DNA from 2 places in the Arthrobacter sp. 147(2020) genome. Region 2 is predicted to be linked to the other one. Evidence: riboswitches for the same ligand, from Rfam matches in the RefSeq annotation. Region 2 holds a riboswitch; the other holds the start of a gene.

Region 1 (3,530 bases), on a different contig from region 2:
CCAGTGAAGTCTCTGAGTCTTCCGCCAGCGCGCAGGATTATCCCGCCGGCCATATCCATGGCATGAGTGTGGACCCGGGCTCGAATCGGGTGCTCCTGGCTACCCACGACGGGCTGTTCGACGTATCTGAGTCGCCGGCAATTCAGATCGGACCGACCATCGACCTGATGGGTTTCACCACGGCAGGGAACGGCAAATTTTACGCTTCGGGTCATCCCGGCCCGGGATCTGACCTGCCGAACCCGGTGGGCTTGATCCGATCCGACGACCAGGGCCAGACCTGGCAGCCACTATCCCGGCAGGGCCAATCTGACTTCCACGCCCTCGCGGCCACCGACGGCGGGATAGTTGGATTCGACGGTCAGTTCCGGGTCAGCGTCGACGGGACCTCCTGGGAATCCGTGGATGAACAGATTCCTGCTTTCAACCTGGCGGCAACACCGCGGGACAGTATTGTTCTGGCAACCACCGAAAAAGGCTTGCAACGCTCCACCGACGACGGCACGACGTGGGCCGCTGTGCCGGGGGCACCTTTACTGATGTTGACCGCTCTCTCTGAAGGGAAAGCCGCCGGGATCACCACCGATGGCCGGATCTACACCAGTGGTGACGCTGGCCTGACCTGGGTCGAACGGGGGACAGCCCCCGGAGAAGCGTCCGCGATCGCAACTCACATGCTTGATGACTCGACATTGCGGATCTGGGTGGCGACCGAAGACAGTGTCCAGGTATCCAACGACAACGGTCAAACCTTCATGGACATCAGGTCGAACCACCAGTAGCCGCGAAGAACCCTCCAAGCGTGTTCTAGTGGTGCGTGGCCACGGGTTGGAAAACACCACCCGCACGAGAAGCTGAACCGTACCGGGCAGCCTGGAATGGCGTCTTTGTGGTTAGCGCAGCAGTCTGCTGATCGCCTGGGTTGCCTCCTTGACTTTCGCGCCGATGGCTTCAGTGGATCCGGTTGTTCCGGCTTCGTGGGCTGCGTCGACGACGCAGTGTTGTAAATGGTGTTCTAGCAGTCCCAGGCTAACGGCGTGCATGGCACTGTTGACCGCTGCGACTTGGGTGAGGATGTCAATGCAGTACTGATCCTCGTCGACCATGCGCGCTATCCCACGAACTTGCCCTTCGATGCGCTTCAGGCGCCGCAAATAGGCTGCTTTGTCTGAGGTATAGCCATGCACTGCTGGAACGGCCGCCGGATGATCAGTCGCTGGTGGTTCGTCTGGTGGCTCCGTCGGGGAGAACTCTATGGGGACTGCCTTCGGCGCTTCTGTCGTACTTCGAGATCCAGATCCGGCGCTCACGTGCTTTCCTCCCATTACCAACCAATGATTCCGGTTACACCCAGATAAGATCGTTGGTCCGTCCCCAACTACACACTCCGCGCAGCAACTATAAGTATGAACGACGCTCCAGCCCGCTGGGTGAGCGATCAGGATTCGGAATGGTTCCATCTATGCGGTGCGTGCCTGCAAAGTGCGGCGGGACGGGAGCGGCAATCCGCTGCCGTTACCTTAACGTGACTTTGATACCACGGTGGGGTATTCTCGTCCGAGTGGTCCTGGCACCCCGTCAAGATCATATTCCCGTGCAGAATGCCGAGCCCTGCCGCTGCACCGGGACCCGTTCGCATAATCCAGATGGCAGGGACGGGGGAACCACGTTTCCACCGGGCCACCGCACGCGGTGACCCTCGGGGTTAAGTCGATCGACTAGCCAGTGTAGGACCTGCCGTATCGTCCGCGATGGCAGGGACAGCACTGATGGTGGACGGCCGGGTGACTCCCATCCGAACCCGACAGCTCACCCCGCAGGCATGGGAGAGGCAAATCACCATGTCACGTAAGACCATTTCGGCACGCCACCGCGCTGCCACCACCCACTCCGTCGCCCTCAAGGGCCTGTCTTATTCCGCTAAGGCGAATGCTGTAGCACTAGGCAAGCCAGCCATCATCGCAGCAGCGACCGGCAGCCTCGTCTTCTCCTTCGGTGCTACCGCCCAAGCAGGAACCTACACGCAGGAAGCTGCAAACACCGCCCAGGCACCCGCCGTTTCAGCGCCCGCCGCCCCTGTAGCTGCTCCTGCCGGTACCAATGTCTACACGGTTGTCTCCGGTGACACTATGGGCGCGATCGCGGCACGCCACGGCATCAGTCTTGACGCCCTGTTGGGACAGAACGGTTTGTCATACGCGTCAGTCATCTTCCCCGGACAGCAGATCCAGCTCTCCGGCGGTGCGAGCGGGGCAGCTAATCCAGCCACTGTCCCCGCAGCGCCTGCGAGTCAAGTGTTCGCCCCAGCACCAGCAGCAGAGTCAGCCGTAATGTCGTTGGCTTCCGGTTCCATCACCCCGATCGCACCTAAGAGCTCGTCGTCGGTTCCCGCCAGCGGCGTGGGTGCAGCGCTTGTCGCTTCTGCTTATGGTCAGCTCGGTGCCATCCAGGACTGCACCATCCTCGTGGAGCAGGCATTGCGCTCCATTGGCCTGAATGTTGGCGACCTCGGACCCCTGCAGTTCGACCAGTACGGGACCAGGGTTTCAACCCCAGCCCCGGGCGACCTTGTCGTCCGTCCCGGCCACATTGCGATCTACGTTGGGAACGGAAAGGTGATCAGCAGCGGTATGAACGGTTCAAACCAGACCATCGAACACCCACTATCCGATCTCGCCGGTTCTTACTTCGTGCGAGTCAACGGCTAACATCGCGGCCCTACGGAAATACTCCGTAAACTGATCAAAGTGGCAGGTGTCCTGGACGGAGGACACCTGCCACTTTTGTGTTCGGCGTTTTCAACATCGTCTAACCCAATCGCGGACGCTGGGCCTCAATGATCCCCTGACCTCGCCGGAATTTTTTCTACTTGTACCTTCGCTACATCCCCGCTACGGCGTCGGCGGATGACGATGGTCGAAGGCACCACCTACATCATCACGGAAACAGTCGACGAATTGATCGAGTTGATCGCGACCTACCGCGCCCCGTCGCCCGGGCCCAGGCGGCACGTCAGGAGGCTGAAGTCGAGCGCTCCGCTGCGGCAGCCCACGGCGATGAAGTAGTGATCGGAGCGGCGGTAGCCGGCGCAAACAGGGGGGGCCGCGTACGTTTTACGGAGCCTGAGCAAGCGGGGTGGGATACCGCAGAGCGCCGCAACAACCTTGTAACCGCTCTGGAGGGCAACAACGACCGCGAAGCAGTGCACGCCAGCTTAGTTGCTGACGCGCACCAAGGCACGCACCCGAGCGCCGCTGTGCAGATTCGTCCTCAATCAACACCAGTTGCGAGAAAAACGATTACCAAAGGCAAAGGGCGCGCAGCCGAACGGGGCCTGGCCCGGTAATGGTTGTGCACGCATTCAGTGCGGCAAATCGTGGCGATGCACGGTGCGTATGTGCCAAAGATAAAAAAGCGACCGCCGCAGGAACCGAATGGTTCCCGCGGCGGCCGCTGGTGAACTGATGAGCTAAAAGCTATGGCCGGTCAGTTCGTGATGTTGGTGCTGTTATGCCTTGGCGTTGCTGCGG
Region 2 (3,530 bases):
TCCACCGCGACGGCGGTGCGGCCACTTTTGTCCCGTCTGACCTCTCGGCTCCTGCTGACGAACTGCGCTCCGCCGCGCGGTCCTGGGAATCCGCTCTTGGCGGTGCAGTCAATCTTCTGGTGCATAACGCTGCCGTGTGCCCGGCTGTGGATACGTTGTCCCTCACCGACGAGCATCTTGAAGCTACCCTTGCGGTCAACATTCGCGCTCCGCACGTGCTCACGGCTGCGTTGGTACCGGGCATGCTTGAGCAGGGGGACGGCACTATCGTGGTGATCGGATCCTGGATGTCGACAGTGGGCCACGCGATTGTCGGACTGTACTCGGCATCAAAGGCCGCGGAGGAACAGCTCGCGCGCAGCTGGGCTGCGGAGTTCGGGCCCCGAGGCATTCGCGTCAATACCGTCTCGCCGGGAGCCACCCGTACTCCAATCAATGCAGGGGCCGGGGACATCATCTCGCAAATGACTGCTGGGACCCCCGCGGGCCGCCCGGGTACTCCCGATGAAATTGCCGCAGCTGTCGCGTGGCTGGCGTCGCCGCAGGCAGCCTATATCCACGGCGCTACGTTGGCCGTCGACGGTGGCATCACCACTACCCGGGCATCCTGAGCTGGCGGATTCGCAAATGACCTACTGAATTCACAATCCGCTGGCAGCCGATCCCGATCGTCGATGTAGTGGCCCATGATTGCAGGGCGGCAAATCCCGTTTGGGACGTGGACCGCCCAGACACTGTCTGCTCTATGCTGAGCCGATGAGGAAGGGGACGGTTCTTGCGTCAGCGGTGCTGGGTCTCACCGGACTTATGGCGGTCCTGACATGGCGCGGACCCCGCCTGCCGTCCGGTACCAGGCAGACGATCGCCCGGGTCCGCGGCGGACCCATAAGCGGAGTGATTCGCGGTGAAACAGGGAATGCCAGGTCGGGTGGGGTGGACATTTGGTACGAGTCCATCCCTCCCGCCGGCGTCGAGCACGGTGTGGTCCTGCTGAACGCCTCTCTCGGTGTGAGCTCACTGTTCTGGCCTCCGGAGTTCCTGCGCGGCCTGGCGACAGCAGGGTACCGCGTCGTCAGGTACGACCATCGGGGCACTGGGGGCTCGAGTTGGATGACTGACTGGAGTCGGAAGAACCCGTACTCGCTGATAGACATGGCGGGCGATGCGATAGCCGTCCTCGACGAGCTGCGCATCGCCCGCGCCCACGTGGTCGGGCTCTCACTCGGGGGTTTCGTCGCCCAGGAAATCGCGATCGCCCACCCGGGGCGTGTTCACTCGCTGAGTCTCATGTCGACCTCCGCGGACCCGACGGACCCGTCGATGCCGGGACCCCGAACCTGGCAGCTGATCGAATCCGCGATTAAGGGCCTTCCACAGTTCCGCTATCGGTTGCTGGGAGGGGAGACGAATCTTGTCAAAGAACTCATCGCGGGGTTAGTTGCGCAGGGCGGCGACGAACCTATCGACGTCGAAGAGTGGACCAAAATTGTTCTTTACGACCTGAGAGAACGAAACGGACTTAACTTTCGTGCACTCTGCCAGCACCAGGCCGCGGTCGCTGTGACACGCTCTCGGTACCCGCTTCTGGGAACAATCACTGCGCCTACCCTCGTGATTCACGGGAAAGCCGACGTGATCTTGCCGATCGAACACGGACACCGACTCGCTGCAGCCATTCCATCGGCCCGCGGCCTTTGGTTGGACGACGCAGGGCACCCGTTCCCGTACCCACACATGGCGCAGGTGATAGCAGCAATTACGAGACATCTAGAAGCAATGGATTCCGATGAACTCGATCCGGACGGACAGGACCACACCAACTACAAGTGAGCTGCGGATTCGGCGGCACTCAACGGGGTGCGGGCGACGCCGAGAAGGGTTCGTAACCGTAACGTGACTTCCCAACCAGTGTGGGGTACTCTCATTCGAGTGATCCCGGCACCCCGCCGAGATCATAATCCCGCGCAGAATGCCGAGCCCTGCCGCTGCACCGGGACCCGTTCGCACAATCCAGATGGCAGGGACGGGGGAACCACGTTTCCACCGGGCCACCGCACGCGGTGACCCTCGGGGTTAAGTCGATCTGACTATCCAGTGCAAGACCTGCAGCATCGTTCGCGATTGCCGGGAAGCTCAGGATGGCGGACGGCCGGGTGACTCCCATCCGAACCCGACAGCTCACCCCGCAGGCATGGGAGAGGCAATTACCATGTCACGTAAGACCATTTCGGCACGCCACCGCGCAGCCACCACCCATTCCATCGCTCTTGAAGGCCTGACCCAGTCCGCCAAGAACAATGCAGTAGCACTGGGCAAGCCAGCCATCATCGCCGTCGCGACCGGTAGCCTTGTCGTCTCCGTCGGAGCAACTGCCCACGCAAGCAGCTATACCCAGGACGCAGCAACAACCGCCCCCGCAGTGTCAGCGCCCGCCGCTTCCGGTGTCTACACCGTTGCCGCCGGGGACACCCTCGGCGCAATCGCTGCACAGCACGGTATCAACCTCGATACCCTCCTCGCGCAGAACGGCCTGTCCTACGCCTCAGTCATCTACCCCGGACAGCAGATCCAGCTCACCGGTGGCGCAGCAGTCAGCGCAGCCGCCGTTCCAGCAGCTACTGCAAGCCAGGCCTTCTACGCGGCACCAGCCGCTCCGGCAGCTGCACCTGCCGCACAGGAAGCAGCACCCGCCGCACCGGCAATCATGACCTTGGCTTCCGGCTCGATCACCCCCATTGCATCTGCAGCTAAGGCGGCACCGTCGGTTCCGGCCAGCGGAGTCGGCGCAGCGCTGGTCGCTTCGGCCTACAGCCAGATCGGGTCCATCCAGGACTGCACCGTGCTCGTCGAACGCGCTCTGCGCTCCATCGGCCTGAACGTCGGAGACCTCGGCCCCTCGCAGTTCGCTCAGTACGGCTCGGTCGTATCGTCACCAGCACCGGGTGACCTCGTGATCAACGCCGGACACGTCGCGATCTACGTTGGCGGTGGCAAGGTCATCAGCAGCGGCATGAACGGTGCCAACCTCACCATGGAGCACCCACTGTCGGATCTCGCCGGATCATACTTCGTGCGAGTCAACGGCTAACATCTCAAGCTCTCGGACTAGTTCCGCGAACTGAACATAAGTGGCAGGTGTCCTGGACGGAGGGCACCTGCCACTTTGTCTTGTTGTCAACTGCTGCATCAGATGCCGCTGCTGTTCTCAGGGGTCGTGCCTGCTTCGGCGGAAATGCTTGCTGCGTCGTACCAGCGCAGAAGCCGAAGTGCCCTCAGGGTGTTCCACCTGCTCGGTGTTCCATCGGGTTCTTCGAAACGGAAGTGGACCGCACCGGGATGAGTGTTCTCCAGCGGCCACCGTCCATCTGGCTGACGCTTGGCTCGAACCAGGTCGATCGCCTCGGCCAGCCGCGGATCGGCCGGACCACCACGCAGAGCGAAGTAGCTCGTCGCCTTCAGCAGGTCATAGTGCCAGCGGGGAGGGTAGGAGAACTGAAGCCATCGCAGGTTCACCACCTCCCTAGTGCGCA

The links. Region 2 has a riboswitch for cyclic di-AMP ahead of HMI58_RS11550 (LysM peptidoglycan-binding domain-containing protein). Riboswitches for the same ligand answer to the same signal wherever they lie in the genome.
Region 1: another riboswitch for cyclic di-AMP. It lies ahead of HMI58_RS11040 (LysM peptidoglycan-binding domain-containing protein); the one in region 2 lies ahead of HMI58_RS11550 (LysM peptidoglycan-binding domain-containing protein).

The regions. Positions count from the first base shown of each region.
Region 1 is NZ_JABFOM010000015.1:8,084-11,613, forward strand. Features, by position in the region: gene HMI58_RS11030 (F510_1955 family glycosylhydrolase) at 1-782, shown strand, start outside; gene HMI58_RS14855 (metal-sensitive transcriptional regulator) at 894-1,310, opposite strand; cyclic di-AMP (ydaO/yuaA leader) riboswitch at 1,625-1,838, shown strand; gene HMI58_RS11040 (LysM peptidoglycan-binding domain-containing protein) at 1,842-2,708, shown strand; gene HMI58_RS11045 (hypothetical protein) at 2,907-3,065, shown strand; gene HMI58_RS11050 (CHRD domain-containing protein) at 3,509-3,530, opposite strand, start outside.
Region 2 is NZ_JABFOM010000016.1:42,258-45,787, forward strand. Features, by position in the region: gene HMI58_RS11540 (SDR family oxidoreductase) at 1-611, shown strand, start outside; gene HMI58_RS11545 (alpha/beta hydrolase) at 757-1,830, shown strand; cyclic di-AMP (ydaO/yuaA leader) riboswitch at 1,961-2,207, shown strand; gene HMI58_RS11550 (LysM peptidoglycan-binding domain-containing protein) at 2,210-3,088, shown strand; gene HMI58_RS11555 (hypothetical protein) at 3,187-3,530, opposite strand, start outside.